DNA from 2 places in the Bacillus sp. PK6-026 genome. Region 2 is predicted to be linked to the other one. Evidence: riboswitches for the same ligand, from Rfam matches in the RefSeq annotation. Region 2 holds a riboswitch; the other holds the start of a gene.
The links. A riboswitch is a leader RNA that binds a small molecule or an ion and turns the genes downstream of it on or off. The one in region 2 is predicted to bind S-adenosylmethionine.
Positions count from the first base shown of each region.

Region 1: linked by a shared signal. The riboswitch ahead of metK (methionine adenosyltransferase) and the one ahead of M1D59_RS06685 (methionine biosynthesis PLP-dependent protein) in region 2 are both predicted to bind S-adenosylmethionine.

Region 1 is NZ_CP096418.1:3,260,175-3,268,239, forward strand. Features, by position in the region: gene M1D59_RS16560 (phosphatase PAP2 family protein) at 110-634, shown strand; gene M1D59_RS16565 (glycosyltransferase family 4 protein) at 694-1,830, shown strand; gene asnB (asparagine synthase (glutamine-hydrolyzing)) at 1,872-3,770, opposite strand; gene metK (methionine adenosyltransferase) at 3,915-5,117, opposite strand; SAM riboswitch class I at 5,508-5,645, opposite strand; gene pckA (phosphoenolpyruvate carboxykinase (ATP)) at 5,840-7,423, shown strand; gene M1D59_RS16585 (dicarboxylate/amino acid:cation symporter) at 7,674-8,065, shown strand, end outside.
Region 2 is NZ_CP096418.1:1,319,965-1,328,029, forward strand. Features, by position in the region: gene M1D59_RS06675 (DinB family protein) at 1-421, opposite strand, end outside; gene M1D59_RS06680 (helix-turn-helix transcriptional regulator) at 501-1,448, opposite strand; SAM riboswitch class I at 1,576-1,692, shown strand; gene M1D59_RS06685 (methionine biosynthesis PLP-dependent protein) at 1,758-2,882, shown strand; gene metC (cystathionine beta-lyase) at 2,872-4,047, shown strand; gene M1D59_RS06695 (DUF819 family protein) at 4,092-5,282, opposite strand; gene M1D59_RS06700 (MarR family winged helix-turn-helix transcriptional regulator) at 5,454-6,023, shown strand; gene M1D59_RS06705 (hypothetical protein) at 6,013-6,297, shown strand; gene M1D59_RS06710 (serine hydrolase) at 6,474-7,847, shown strand; partial or broken gene M1D59_RS06715 (SMI1/KNR4 family protein) at 7,943-8,065, shown strand, end outside.

The sequences.
Region 1 (8,065 bases), 1.9 Mb from region 2:
CTGCGGCTTTTTTCTTTTCCGAAATCTTTACAAATACTTATCATTTGCTAAACATTCATTTTTTACAATAAACATGAAGCAGCCATTCATGTAAAGGGGGTTATGACATTTGAATAAACTGATGGTCGGCATCTACAACTTTGAATGCCGGGTCTTCCTCGGTATGAACAGCTTATTTCACCAAAAAGCACTAAACCGTTACTTTCGTTCCTCAACACATCTGGGAGGGGCATTCTGCACGATTTCCGCTTGCCTGTCTCTCTTGCTGTTCGGATCCGGAAGTGTTCGTACAGCGGGGATCGCCAGCGCCATTGCACTTTTGGTCAGCCACCTTCAAGTCATGCTGATCAAAAAGCTGTATCCAAGAAAGCGGCCGTATTTAACGCTAAAGGAAACACAGGTTTTGCAAAATCCGCTCAAGGATCATTCTTTTCCATCCGGCCATACGACCGCGGCATTTTCCGTCATTACACCGCTAATGATATTCTTTCCGATACTCGCGCTTTTATTAATTCCGGTAGGCATCAGTGTGGGACTCTCCAGAATTTATCTCGGTCTTCATTATCCTTCGGATGTTCTGGCAGGGACGGCCCTCGGGATATCAGTCGGAACTTTGTCGGCGATGGTTTTCTAAGCCGGCCGTTTCTTCCAAAGCGTCACTGATTTTTCACATCACAAACAGGAGGGGAAACGATGAAAATTGCGATATTTACGGACACTTTTACACCGGATGTGAACGGATGCGCCAGAACGCTGAAAAGGTATACGGATTATCTTGAAAAAAACGGGATGTCCTATAAAGTATTTGCGCCGGAAAGCACGCATGAAACACAATTTTCGAGCCGCATCCGCCGTTTTACGAGCATGCCGTTCTTCTTATACCCCGAGTGCAGAATCGCTCTTCCTAATCTCATCAAAATGAAATCAGAACTCCGCGAATTCAATCCCGATCTCATTCACATCGCGACTCCTTTTAATATCGGCCTGGCAGGGCTCAAGCTTGCGAAGAAATGGAACATCCCTGTCGTAGGCTCTTACCATACCGATTTTGACCAGTACCTTTCATATTATGATCTTCAAATGTTTTCCAAACTATTATGGAAATATATGCACTGGTTTCATAAAGATTTTCGAAAAATTTTTGTCCCTTCGCGCGAAACGTTTATGCAGCTCAAAGCCAAACAATTCAGGAACCTCTCCATCTGGAAGCGCGGCGTGGACTGCTCGCTGTTCAGTCCGGCGCATCAAACCGAACACATCCGCAAGCGATACGGCATAAAGGAAACCTATATCCTCAGCTATGTCGGAAGGCTTGCACCTGAGAAAGATTTGGAGACGCTGCTCAAGATCGCAAGTCACCCCAATTTGAAAGATGGCGTCCACTGGCTGATCGCGGGAGACGGCCCGTTAAAAAAAGAGCTTGAGAAGCGGGCTCCCCTCAATATGACTTTTGCCGGCTATGTCAAAGGAGAAGAGCTGGCAAGCATTTATGCAAGCTCAGATTTGTTCGTCTTTCCTTCTCCGACGGAAACCTTCGGAAATTCCGCGCTTGAAGCGCTCGCCTGCGGGACGCCTGTTATCGGGGCAGATTCCGGCGGCCTGAAAGACTTTATACAAAACGGAAGAAACGGTTTTCTTTCCGAACCTGGAAATCCGGATGCATTCACCGAAAATATATTGCGCGTCCTCTCCAATGTGCCGTTAAAAAAACGGATGTCATACGATGCGAGAAGCTATGCCCTTACCCAGTCGTGGGAAGTGATTTTTGACAATCTCTTCTCCGAATGTGAACGTGTGCTAGCAGATTTATCAGCTGAAAAACCGGCATAAAAAAAGAAGGTTTTCGATTAACGAAAACCTTCTTTTTTGACTTAAACGATAATGACTTCTTTTGGCTGATGGTTCAGTTCTTCCGGTACAAAGCGCTTTTCAACGAAAATGCTGTGCCAGATCATAAAGATGAGAACCGTCCAGATTTTGCGGCTGTTATCCGCTTTGTTGGCGCAGTGGTCTTCAAGAAGCTGAAGCACGTAATCTTTATGGATATATGCGTCTGTCTCGCTCTCTTTAATGATGTTCACGGCCCAGTCATGCATTTCGTTTTTCAGCCAGTGGCGGATCGGCACAGGGAACCCTAGCTTTTTGCGGTTTAAGACATGATCTGGAACGATGCCTTCCGCCGCTTTTCTAAGCAGATATTTTGTCGTGCCGTTTTTCGTTTTCAGCTCTTCCGGAATTTTGGAAGCCGCTTCAAATACGACTTTGTCCAAAAACGGAACGCGGAGTTCCAGTGAATTGGCCATCGTCATTTTGTCGGCTTTCAGCAAAATGTCACCGCGCATCCATGTGTGGATATCGACATACTGCATTTTGTTAATTTCGCTGTAGGACTTGCTTTCTTCAAAATATGGCTTTGTCACGTCACAGTAAGAGAGGTTGCTGTCATACTGGCGAAGAAGTTTTGATTTCATGCCTTCTTCAAAAATCTTTGCGTTGCCGATATATCTCTCTTCAAGAGGTGTACAGCCCCTCATTAAAAAGCTTTTCCCTTTCATTCCTTCCGGCATCGCTGAAGCTACGTGCAGAAGCATCTTTTTCAGCGGGGACGGAATTCGTTCAAACGGCTTTAATGAAAGCGGCTCCCGGTAAATATTGTAACCGCCGAACAACTCATCTGCTCCTTCTCCGGACAAAACAACCGTAACTTGCTTCTTCGCTTCCTTCGCGACAAAATACAAAGGAATTGCAGCAGGGTCTGCCAACGGATCATCCAGATGCCAGACGATCTTTGGAAGCTCGTTCATATATTCTTCAGGGGAAATGATCGCGCTGAAGTTCTCCACGCCGACCCTATCAGCGGTTTCTTTCGCAACATCAACTTCGCTGAAGCCTTCATGTTCAAAGCCGACAGAGAACGTTTTTAAGTTGGGATGAAATTGCTTTGCTACCGACACGATAAAAGAAGAGTCGATGCCTCCGGAAAGGAAGGAACCTACAGGTACATCGCTTCGCATATGGACTTTTACGGAATCAAAGATCGCGTCTCTTACTTCCTGAACAAGCTTGTCTTCTTCGGTCTGAACAGGCTTGAATTGAACTTTCCAGTATGTTTTAAATTGAATATCCTCGCCCGGGCGGACAGTAAACTGATGGCCCGGTTCTACTTTTTGCACCTTTTTGTCAAGCGTCTCAGGCTCTGGTACAAATTGGAATGACGTATACTGCTGAAGCGCTTTTTCATTCAATTCCAAATCGGCATCAACAGCCATCAGGCTCTTTCTTTCTGACGCAAAATAAACATGGCCGTCCGTTTTCGTAAAATAGAGCGGCTTAATGCCGAACGGATCGCGCGCTCCGTATAGGAGCTGTTCTTTTTTATCCCAGATTAAAAAAGCAAACATTCCGCGCAGCTTGGAAGCAGCTTCCTGTTTGTAGTGGCGGTAAGTCGCAAGCAAAACTTCCGTATCTGAATCGGTTTTGAACTCGTATCCTTTTGAAATAAGTTCGTCTTTCAGTTCTATATAGTTATAGATTTCTCCATTAAAAATAATCCAATAGGAATCATCTTCATAAGACAGAGGCTGTCCTCCGTTTTCCACATCGATGATGCTGAGCCTTCTAAATCCGAAGCCTACATGCTCATCATGATAGTACCCATCATCGTCCGGACCGCGGTGTACAATCATTTCATTCATTTGTTTAATCAGTTCTTCCTGGGCTGCTGTCTCGGATGATGGGCGATGATTGAATACCCCTACAAATCCACACATAGTATTGCCTCCGATTTTTTAAATTTCGTGCAGAAATCAAAGTCTGCTTCTTGATTAGACAAGTGTTTAAAGAAAAACGTTTCACATCCGCCCGCTTTTTGCCATCGAAAAACAAAGCCGCTTATGAAAGCGGCTATGCGGTTGTTATTCTCCTAATGCATCTTTCTTCAGCTGATCTGCTTTGTCTGTGCGCTCCCAAGGCAGATCGAGGTCGAGGCGGCCGAAATGTCCGTAAGCTGCCGTTTGTTTGTAAATCGGACGGCGAAGATCGAGCATTTTAATAATGCCGGCAGGTCTTAGATCAAAGTTTTTGCGAACCACTTCGATCAATGTTTCTTCACTGGCTTTGCCTGTACCGAATGTATCGATTGAAATGGATACCGGCTGTGCGACACCGATCGCGTAGGCAAGCTGCACTTCACAGGAATCAGCAAGGCCTGCGGCGACGATATTTTTCGCTACATATCTCGCAGCATAAGCTGCAGATCTATCAACCTTTGTCGCATCCTTACCGGAAAACGCTCCGCCGCCGTGACGGGCATATCCGCCATAGGTGTCAACGATGATTTTGCGTCCTGTTAAACCGGCATCCCCCTGCGGTCCTCCGATAACAAAACGGCCCGTAGGATTAATGAAGTACTTCGTGTTTTCATCGATCAGCTCTTTTGGCACTACCGGGTTGATGACGTGCTCTTTCAGATTGCGCTGAATTTGTTCAAGCGAAATCTCAGGGTGATGCTGAGTCGAAATGACAATTGTATCGATGCGAATCGGCTTGTTGTTCTCATCATACTCAACAGTTACCTGTGTCTTTCCGTCCGGACGAAGATACGGCAGAATTTCCTCTTTGCGGACTTCTGTCAAACGGCGAGACAATTTATGAGCAAGCGAAATCGGCAGAGGCATAAGTTCCTTTGTTTCGTTGCAGGCAAAACCGAACATTAAACCTTGGTCTCCGGCTCCGATCGCTTCAATTTCAGCGTCGCTCATTGCTCCTTCACGCGCTTCAAGCGCCTGGTCGACTCCCATTGCAATATCTGGCGACTGTTCATCTATAGACGTTAAGACCGCGCAAGTTTCGGCATCAAAACCGTATTTTGCACGTGTGTAGCCAATTTCTTTAATCGTTTCGCGGACTGTTTTCGGAATATCGACGTAAGTGGACGTCGTGATTTCACCGCTTACCAGCACCAATCCGGTTGTCACAGATGTTTCACAGGCAACGCGGGCATTCGGATCTTTCTTTAAAATTTCGTCTAATATACTATCCGAAATCTGGTCGCAAATTTTGTCCGGATGTCCCTCCGTAACTGACTCTGATGTAAATAACCGACGGTTTTTGCTCATTTATGTTTCCTCCTGTATATGAAGATCAGCCGTGATCTTAAGTATGATACGGATCTCGTCCCTCTTGATTATATGACGATACTCGGGCTTCATACGCTCTCGTTTTGAAACAATTTCCATATGCTATTCTTGACGAGATTCTAAGTCAAAATTCCTCTTAATAGAATTTTTCCTGACTGGCTGCCCGGCTAGACCTTTCACGTCCTGTGAAAAACGCCCAGTACCTTCCTCCTGCTTGATACTCGGCTAAAACCTTTCACGTCCTGTGAAAAACGCCGAGTACCTTCCTCCTGAAGGCAGTTTTTTTAGCAATTTTTGGATCTCGATTTATGCAATAAAAAAACCTTTTCCTATTCGCTGAGGAAAGGGTCTGGTATTGCGTGCCTTTCACTCTTATCGCTCAAGGTATTGAACACCTTGCATCAGGTTAGCACCGTAGTTGTCTCAGAAACTGTTTTTTTCCATTAATAAGAGAAACCGGTTGCTGGGTTTCATTGGGCCTGTCCCTCCACCAGCTCGGGATAAGAGTATCCGCTCAATGAAATATCTTATCTTAAAATGGCTTGTTATGTCAATATCGGCCGCAATAAATTTAAACTTGTCTTTCGAGAAAAAACCCGAACGAAAAATGAAGAAACGGTATAGACTATAAGAGTAAATGTGTTATACTAATTCTACATTAATGTTATACACATTAAAAAACACGCAAAGGAAGGTTTTTTATGAATTCTGTAGATTTAACAACTGACTTACAAACGTTATTAATGGGCGAAAACGTTCAGCTGAACTTGTCCGTTCCCCTTTTGGTTGAAAAAGTCCTTGAACGCAAAGAAGGAGTCTTAACATCTTCCGGAGCCGTGCGGGCTACAACCGGTACATACACCGGCCGCTCGCCAAAAGACAAATTCATTGTGGAAGAAGCGAGCACAAAGGACAAAATCGATTGGGGCGCAGTAAACCAGCCGATTTCAGAAGCCGCCTTTGACCGGCTGTACACAAAAGTGCTCAGCTATTTAAAGGAACGCGATGAATTGTATGTATTTGAAGGGTTTGCAGGAGCAGACGAAAAATACCGGCTTCCGATTACAGTTGTCAACGAGTTCGCCTGGCACAACCTGTTTGCAAGACAGTTGTTCATCAGACCTGAAGAACATGATAAAAAACCTGAAGAACAGCCGTTTACGATTCTTTCCGCTCCGCATTTCAAAGCCGATCCGCTCATTGACGGGACCAGATCTGAAACATTTATCATCGTGTCGTTTGAAAAGCGTACGATTTTAATCGGAGGCACCGAATATGCCGGCGAGATGAAAAAATCGATTTTTTCTATTATGAATTATCTTCTTCCTGAACAAAACATTTTACCGATGCACTGTTCGGCAAACATTGGCGAGGAAGGCGGAACAGCTCTCTTCTTCGGATTGTCAGGCACAGGCAAAACGACGCTTTCCGCCGATCCGAAACGGAAGCTGATCGGTGACGACGAACACGGCTGGTCCAGCACAGGCGTTTTCAACATTGAAGGAGGCTGCTACGCCAAGTGCATTAACTTAAGCAAAGAAAAAGAACCGCAGATTTACAATGCGATCCGCTTCGGTTCCGTTCTTGAAAATGTCGTGGTTGACGGCAAAACCGGGGAGCCGGACTATTCCGACGCATTCTATACGGAAAACACGAGAGCGGCTTACCCGATTGATGCGATTGACAACATCGTCAAGCCGAGCATCGCAGCACACCCGCAGACCATTGTATTTCTGACGGCAGATGCTTTCGGCGTGCTTCCTCCGATCAGCAAGTTAACGAAAGAACAAGCCATGTATCATTTCCTGAGCGGATATACAAGCAAGCTCGCCGGCACCGAACGCGGGATCACCGCTCCTGAAGCCACATTCTCGACCTGCTTCGGTTCCCCGTTCCTTCCGCTCCCTGCACATGTGTACGCTGAAATGCTCGGAAGAAAAATCGATGAACACGGCGTCAGCGTCTTTCTCGTCAATACAGGCTGGACCGGCGGCGGATACGGAACAGGGGAAAGAATGAGCCTCGCTTATACGAGAGCGATGGTTCAGGCTGCGATAGAAGGAGAACTGGATAACGCCGAAATGAAGACTGACCGCATTTTCGGACTTCATTCACCGGTCCATGTTCCGGGTGTGCCTGATCAAGTGCTTGACCCGGCTAAAACTTGGACAGATGAAAACGAATACGAGGAAAAAGCGATCCACTTGGCGAATGCATTCAAAAAGAATTTCAAAAAATTCTCTAATACCGAAAACATTGAAAAAGCCGGAGGACCGCTCGTATAACTCAACCCGCTTGCAGCAGCGCAGGTATTCTGCGCTGCTGCAGTTTATTAAAAATCCGCTTCGCCTGTCAGCGGCCGATGCCATTTTCTGGACAATGATTAAAACGACAATCAAGCACGGCCTGTGATAAAACGCTTCCAATTCGCGGCTGTTATTATTTGAAAATACAGACTTTTTTTATTTTTAACAAAAGAAATCTTTCATATGATAATATGATAAAAACATTTGTATATATCAGGAGGACACATCTATGAAATTTGGATTACTGCCGAGAATTATGACGGCAATTGTTCTTGGTGTTATCGTCGGAAGCTTTGCTCCGCTTTGGTTTGTCAAAACAGCCGCTACTTTCAATGATATTTTTGGAAACTTCATTAAATTCGTCATTCCTTTTATTATTATCGCTTTTATTATTCCCGGCATCGGACAAATCGGCCGCGGCGCCGGAAAAATCCTTGGCATTACAGCAGGTATCGCCTACACGTCAACCATTTTTGCCGGCCTCCTGGCGTACCTTGTCGGATCAAATCTTCTCCCCGCGATCATTTCCGGCCATCAGCTGCAGGAATTTAAAAATCCGGAAGAAGTTTTGCAAGCAGGATTTTTCACCATTGAAATGACGCCGTTTATGAGCGTGATGAG
Region 2 (8,065 bases):
TGTGATGGAAGACGTGGGTGAGCGTTTCCGTCAGCCAGCGGCTTTGGGTCATCCCTTCATCAAGGTAAAACGGCTTTGTTTTTTTCGTCAAAAATTCCTCGTCGGAGAGGGAAGTCATATACGTTTGAAAAGCAGCGAATCCTTTCTGCATAGCTTCAGCCATTTGGTCAGCCGACTGCAATGCACTATACTTCTTTTCAATTCGGGAGATGGCGGCCTCTTCCTTTTCCTGCATGATAGCCATGTCGGCTTCTGGGATGGCCGTCAGATGGCTTGCCAGTTCTTTCAGGCTTCGCATGCGGTCGGCGGGCCGGTAAGACCAGTCAGATTCCTTCACTTTTTTCAGAAGATGACACGTGGAGCGGATGCCCGTCTCCATCTCGTGGAACAAATCGCTCCGCAGGGCTTGAACTTGCTTCATTTGCTTCATCCTTTCCATTTTGCTTTATTCTAAAAGTATCACCTAATCCTGACAGGCTTTGTCACGATTCTAAAAAAAGTCAGTCGTACCTTGCTAAAATGTCAGCAGCCTTCCGTTTCAGCTGAAGCTTGATTTCTGCGGGTTCTTTGACAGTTGCCTCAGTGCCGAGGTTCCACAAAAGTTCCCCGAAATACTCAAGTTCTGGTCTGGGGAGGTTTGCATCGATCGCCCCCGTCCCGTCATCCCGCATGGTGAGGATCTTGAATAAGTCCACATCAGCCGCAGCCCGCCTGGCTCCTCTGCGTGTCAGTTCCGCTTGCAGCCGCACCGGTTCAGGGCACTCGCTCTCCGAATGTTTGATCCAGCTGAGAACCGATGGATAGGGAAGCTGGCGGGCCAGCGGGCTGGCCGCTTTTTCCGCCCGAAGGATGCGGTCGGCGCGGAACAGTCTGAACGCCTGCCTTTTAAAGCAATAGGCCGGACAGTACCAGAAGCCGTTCCAGCTGAACAAACCGATGGGCTGGATGGATCTCTCCGCGCAATCGTCTGTTCCGTCATAAACGACCGTCAAAACGGATTGATTGATGGCTGCATCAAGAAGCGTTTCTAAATGTTCGGCGGCTTTTGGACGATGCGGATTCCAGAACACGATTCTGTCTTTCATCGCATCAATCCGCTCCTGTGTTTCCACGGGAAGGTGGCGGTAGAACTTTTTTAAAACCATCCGCGTTTCCGCATCAAAGGGAAGCGATCCGAAAAACTGCAGAGATTGATACGCGAAAAACATAGCCGCCGCCTCTGATTGTGTAAAAAAGAGCGGCGGAAGCACAGGTTCATTCAGCAAATAATAGCCTCCGTTCGCGCCTGTTTCAGAATAGATCGGGACGCCGAGCGCGCTCAGCTCGTCCAGATCGCGGAGAATCGTGCGGTAGGAAACCCCGAATTCTGCTGCGAGCTCCCCGGCCGTAAATTTTCGTTTTGTATGAACGGTCATCATCAATTCGATTAATCGCTCTGTTTTTGGCATCTGATTCCTCCGGTTCCGTCGTTTGGTTTCATCATACCATGTTCAATATGAGGAAAGATTTAAAAATGACCCTTGAAAAATGTCTTGACTTAGGTTAAAGTAAAGAACAATCAGAAAATTGAAGAGATTCTTATCACGAGAGGTGGAGGGACTGGCCCTTTGAAACCTCAGCAACCGGTCTGCACTGACGATGTCAGTGTACCAAGGTGCTAAATCCAGCAAGCAGATGCTTGGAAGATAAGAAGAAGCGCATAATCCCCCTTCTTCTTATGAAGAAGGGGTTTTTTATTTTTAAAAGGATGGTGTCATATGACTGAACATGTACAAACAACGCTGGCGCAAATCGGCAACCGCAGTGATGAAATAACGGGAACTGTCAATCCTCCCGTTTATTTCTCTTCTGCGTACAGGCACAAAGGGATCGGGGAATCCACAGGGTTTGATTACATTCGCACAAAAAATCCGACAAGACAGCTTGTTGAAGATGCAATCGCGAAACTCGAAGGGGGAACGCGCGGCTTTGCGTTCAGTTCCGGTATGGCTGCCATTCAGACGATCATGGCTCTGTTTCAAAGCGGGGATGAGCTCATCGTTTCGTCCGATTTATATGGGGGAACGTACCGCCTTTTTGAAAACGAATGGAAGAAATACGGACTTCGCTTTTTCTACGACGATTTTTCAGACGAAGACTGTATCAAGTCGAAAATCACGAACAATACAAAGGCACTGTTTGTAGAAACGCCGACAAATCCGCTCATGCAGGAAGCTGATATTCAAAAAATCACGCAAATCGCTAAAGAGCACGACTTGCTGCTCATTGTTGACAATACGTTCTATACACCGGTTCTGCAAAAGCCGATTGAGCTCGGCGCTGATCTTGTCATTCACAGCGCGACGAAGTATTTGGGCGGTCATAACGATCTTTTGGCGGGGCTTGTCGTTGCAAAAGGCGAAGAGCTGTCTGAGGAAATGTTCCAGCACCAAAACGCCATCGGAGCGGTTTTATCGCCGTTCGATTCATGGCTCTTAATGAGAGGGATGAAGACGCTCGCTCTCAGGATGAGACAGCATCAGGAAAACGCGCGGGAACTTGCGGCCTTTTTGGAAGAGCAGGAGGAAATTGCAGATGTTCTTTATCCGGGAAAAGGCGGCATGCTGTCATTCCGCGTTCAAAAAGAAGAATGGGTTAATCCGTTGCTGAAAAATCTCAAGACGATCTGTTTCGCCGAAAGCCTCGGCGGAGTCGAAAGCTTCATCACCTATCCGGCGACACAGACCCATATGGATATCCCGGAAGACATCCGAATTGCAAACGGCGTCTGCAACAGACTTCTGCGCTTTTCAGTCGGAATCGAACACGTCTCCGATTTAAAGCAGGATCTAAAAGCTGCGCTGGAAAAAGTAAAAGGGGAGGCGGTTCCGCATGAGTCATGAAAACTGGACGCTTGAAACAAGGCTTGTTCATAACCAAAATAAAACGGACGGAGCAACCGGAGCCGTCAGCGTGCCGATCCAGCACGCCTCAACCTTTCATCAAGGTTCTTTTGACAAATTCGGCGAATATGACTACAGCCGGTCAGGAACACCGACAAGAACGGCGCTTGAAGACACGATAGCCGAGCTTGAGGGAGGGACGAGGGGATTTGCTTTTTCATCCGGAATGGCCGCGATTTCCACCTCCTTTCTGCTTTTGTCAAAGGGCGATCACGTGCTTGTCACAAAAGATGTGTACGGCGGCACTTACCGGATGATTACGGAAGTGCTGAGCCGCTTCGGGATTGAACATACTTTCGTCGATATGACGGATTTAAATGAAATTGCTTTAAACATAAAGGAAAATACAAAAGTCATCTACCTTGAAACACCGTCAAATCCGACGCTCGGCATTACGGATATCAGAGGCGTCGTCAAGCTTGCCAAGGCGCACGGCTGTCTGACGTTTCTTGACAACACGTTTATGACTCCGGCGCTGCAGCGGCCGCTCGAGCTCGGCGTCGATGTTGTGCTACACAGCGCGACGAAGTTTTTAAGCGGACACAGCGACGTATTATCAGGACTTGCCGTTGTGAAAGACAAAAAGCTCGGGGAAGAACTTTATAAGCTGCAAAATTCGTTCGGCGCTGTTCTCGGCGTCCAAGACTGCTGGCTTGTGCTGAGAGGGCTGAAAACACTGCAGGTCCGGCTTGAAAAAGCATCTCGAACAGCTCAGCAGCTCGCTGAATTTTTTGAAAAGCATCCGGCCGTCAAACAAGTGTATTATCCGGGGCTGTCTTCGCATCCGGGTGCGTCAGTTCACAGGCACCAGTCATATGGCGCCGGCGCCGTCCTTTCGTTCGAGCTGGAGAATGCAGAAGCCGTGAAAAAGATTGTGGAACGCGTTTCTCTTCCGGTCTTTGCCGTCAGTCTCGGCGCTGTGGAGTCGATCCTTTCCTATCCGGCAAAAATGTCACACGCCGCTATGCCGAAAGAAGAGCGGGAAAAACGGGGGATTACCGACGGCCTTCTGCGGCTGAGCGTCGGTGTGGAACATGCCGATGATTTGCAGGCCGATTTTGCCCGTGCATTGGAAGCCGTATCCGGAGCGTTCGCCCGATCATAAAAGAAACCGCAGACTCTTCAGGGAATCTGCGGCTTTTTTTGCGTTTAAACCAGGGTAGAAAACCATGTGCCCAAGAGGGTGCCGACATAATTGCCGATCAGATATCCGAACGTCCCGACCAGCATAACCGGAGCGACGAGGCTCTGCCAGCCTTTGGCGATCGCCATCGCCGCCGCTGTTGTCGGACCGCCGACAGATGCGTTGCAGGCCAAGAGAATTTCCTCGAGCCGAAAACGCAACAGCTTTCCTGCGGCAAGCGTTACGAGCAGGTTGGACATGGCAACCACAAACACAAATGCCAAAAGGAGCGGTGCGTTCATGAGAATGATCCGCAAGTCTGCCGGAATGCCGATCACCACAAAGAATAAGTAAATCAAATAAGTCCCGATTTCCTGTGTGCCGCGCAGCCGTTCAAAATAGCGGGGAAAGGCGATCGTCAGCAAAATTGTCAGCGTCGTCAGCAGCAGGAACTGGTCACCCAAGATAAAGGCAAGAAACTGAAACCCGCCGTCAGAAGAAAAACGCTCTTTGAAAAAGGCCGCTGTTTTTACAGACACAGCAACGATCGCGAAGGCGGTTCCGATGTTTAAAGCAATGTCCTGCAAGGACATCTCTTTTCTTTTCCAATAGGCTTCCGCCTGATTTTTACTGCCGGCCGTCTCTTCATGAACGCCAAAGCGCCTTTGAAACCATTTAAGCGCCGGTATCCCCATTAAAATGAAAAAAAGAAGAGCCATCATAAAATTATCCGCAACCACCGTCGATGATACATATTCACCGGGAGTTGAGAACTTCGCGGCCATCGCCGCAAAATTCACGCCTCCGCCGATATAAGAGGCACTGATCATCCCGCCGATTTGGTCAAGGTGCGGAATCTGCTGCTTAAACAGAAAAAAAGCAATCACGCTTCCGGCAGCAGTGCCCAGGGCGCTGATGCAAAAGATCATCAAAAGCCTGCCGCTTTCTTTCAGGATCTTCCGCACATTGATTTGAAAAAGCAGCAAAGGTATCGCAAGCGGAACAACATAGGACCACACCGCATCATAGACGGGGGACTCGGCCGGTAGAATCCCCGCATTCGTAAACAGCATCGATCCGCCCAGCGCCAGTACAGCCCCCGATACTGCCGCAGCCCAGCGATACCGCTGCTCCAAATAAATACTCACCGCCGCCCACACCGCAATAAACCCCCAAAGCATCCATGCATCATCCGCTGAAATGAGTGAAGAATTCATTATATTCCCCCTATTCTCATCCTATATTTTTAATTATCAGATAATTAAATAGTGTAAAACGGAATGTCCAATTGATCAATCACGAAAAAATAGTCACCATGTTGACAAAATTAACGAGAAATAGTATTGTATATTAGTCAGCATGTTGACTATATTCAAAGGAGAGAACAAATGGATACCAACAGCTTAATCAACGAATTACATTTGATGCAGCAAAGCTATGCGACATTGTTTTCGGTTGTCAATAAGGTGCAAACCCGAGGTGACGAATACATGGAAATATTAACTTCGAGGCAACACATGGCACTCATCGCCATCGCGCATTTGCCGACTGAAACTGCCACGCTTACGAATATCTCCAAAAAGCTTGGCACAACCAAACAGACCGCCAACAAGCTGATGACAGGTCTGATCAAAAAAGGTTATGTTAAATCAGTGCCAAATCAAAAAGACAAACGCTCTATTAATATTGAAATGACCGCTGAAGGAAAGAAAGTGCTGGTGGATTGTTCCGAAAGGTCCGTCTATTTCTTGGCTGACTTGTTTCAGCAGTTTACTGCCGAAGAGGTTGCGACATTTTGGCGGCTGCTGCAAAAGCTTTACCGTTTTGACGGTGAAGAACAAGACGGTTTTGAGGAGAATGCAAACATTCAGCTTGGCGTAGGAAATTCATTAGATACAGAAAAGATTCTCGGAGAATTTGAGAAACGCCGCTACGGAGGAGAAAATGATGAAAAATAATCTTTATGTAAAAGCAACAACTTTTAAAATCAAAGGAAAGGAGAAGCTCTATCATGCAAAAGATAAATTCCTGCAGACAAAGGAAACCATTCGCCGCGGCACAAAATTAGACAGGACAGGACCCTTTTTCTCAAGCTGCATTGCTCTGATCATCATTGGTTATTCCTGGGGGACAAAGGCGGAATGGCTCGTCTGGTTAGGGGCGGCAAGTCTTTTGAGCAACGTTTTATTGCTGTTTGCAACATTTTTTCGCCGAAATCAAAAATCGATTTGACATTCGTTTGCGCAGGATCTAGTGGCTCGCATCGTAGATCAATGAATGACTTGCGAAAAGGATGTTGAAACTTATTAGAATTGTAGACTAGCGATTTCAAAGACAAGAAGCATTCTTGTCTTTTTTTGTTGAAACCTCTTATTTCCATATGCGTATAAAGAAAGGGAGGTGGAAAAGTGAAACAGAAAAAAAGAGAACAACTTGTTAACCTGTTTAGTGTGTTAAATGAAAAAAAGCAGATCAACGCGGCGGTATTAGTCGCTGAAGACGGAGACATTCTTTTTCAAGGCGCCTTCGGTTATGCAAACTTGGCAGATAAGCGTTTATTGCAGGAGGATTCCTTATTTGAATTAGCATCGCTATCCAAGCCGTTCACTGCTTTGGGCATCCTTCAATTAGCACAGCAAGGGGTATTGAATATTGAGGATCCCGTAGAACGGTGGATAACCGGATTTCCTTATCAGGGCATAACGATTCACGATTTGTTGACACATACGTCGGGTCTGCCCGATTATATGGAGTGGTTTTTACAACATTGGGATCATAACAAGATTGCTGTTAATCAAGATATCGTTGATATGCTGATGAATCATCAGCCGCAACGCTATTTTGCCCCGGGTGAAGGTTGGCTGTACAGCAATACGGGATATGTGCTGCTTGCGGTTATCATTGAAAAGGCATCCGGTCTGAGTTTTGCCGAATATATGAAAAAAAATATCTTTGAACCGGTGGAAATGCGGAACTCAAGGGTGTATAACAGAAGGCTTCAACCTGAAACCATTGAGAACTATGCGTATGGATATGTGTATGACGTGCATACAGAACAGTACGTTCTGCCTGATGACCTTGAAGAAACAAAATATGTCTGCTATCTTGACGGGATTCAGGGGGACGGAACCGTAAACTCAACCATTCATGACTTATATTTGTTTGACCAGGCCTTATATACAGATTGTTTGATCAATCAAGTCTCAAAAGAGCTTGCTTTTACTCCCGCGTCTCTGAAAAACGGAGAGTCTGTAGATTACGGGTGTGGATGGGTGCTTCGGGACAGTCCTGAAACAGGGCGAATTGTCGGTCACAGCGGCGGCTGGCCAGGCTATTCAACCGTAATGATCCGATATATCGATCAACGAAAAACCTTCATTTATTTGAGCAATGTGGAACAGGATGATGAATATGAACAGGCCATCTTTGAAGCCGTTGAAAATATCCTGTTTGACAAGGCCTACAAAATCCCTGATCGCCCTGCCGATAAAAAGAAAAAAGAGATCGATCCGGCCATTTACAAAAGATATGTCGGAAGTTATTCACTTCAGGATGGCACCGCCGCTGATGTGACAGTTGATAAAGAACGGCTTTATATGCAAATCACCGGACAGATCCGTTTTGAATTATTTCCAGCCTCGGAAACGCGCTTTTTCCTCAGGTCATTGTCTGTTGAAGTGGAATTTATTTTGGAGGATGGTGTGGTCACCCGCTTGATTATTTATCAAAATGGCGCAGAGGAAGAAGCGGTGCGGATTGTGAAATCAAACAGCAAGGTATGAACGTTGTTTGTCAGGAAGAAAATTAATCGTTCGAGGTTGTGGGGATATCAGCCTGGCTGAATTTCTGAGGCTATTTATAAGGAGGTTTCATGAGGCTGTACAAATTTAATTTTATAAAAAATAGTCATCATGAGTTTTATGAGCTAAAAGAAAACGATCTAATAAAAGCGGAAGATAGACTTGGTTTCCGATTTCCTAAAGAACTCAGAGAATTTTAT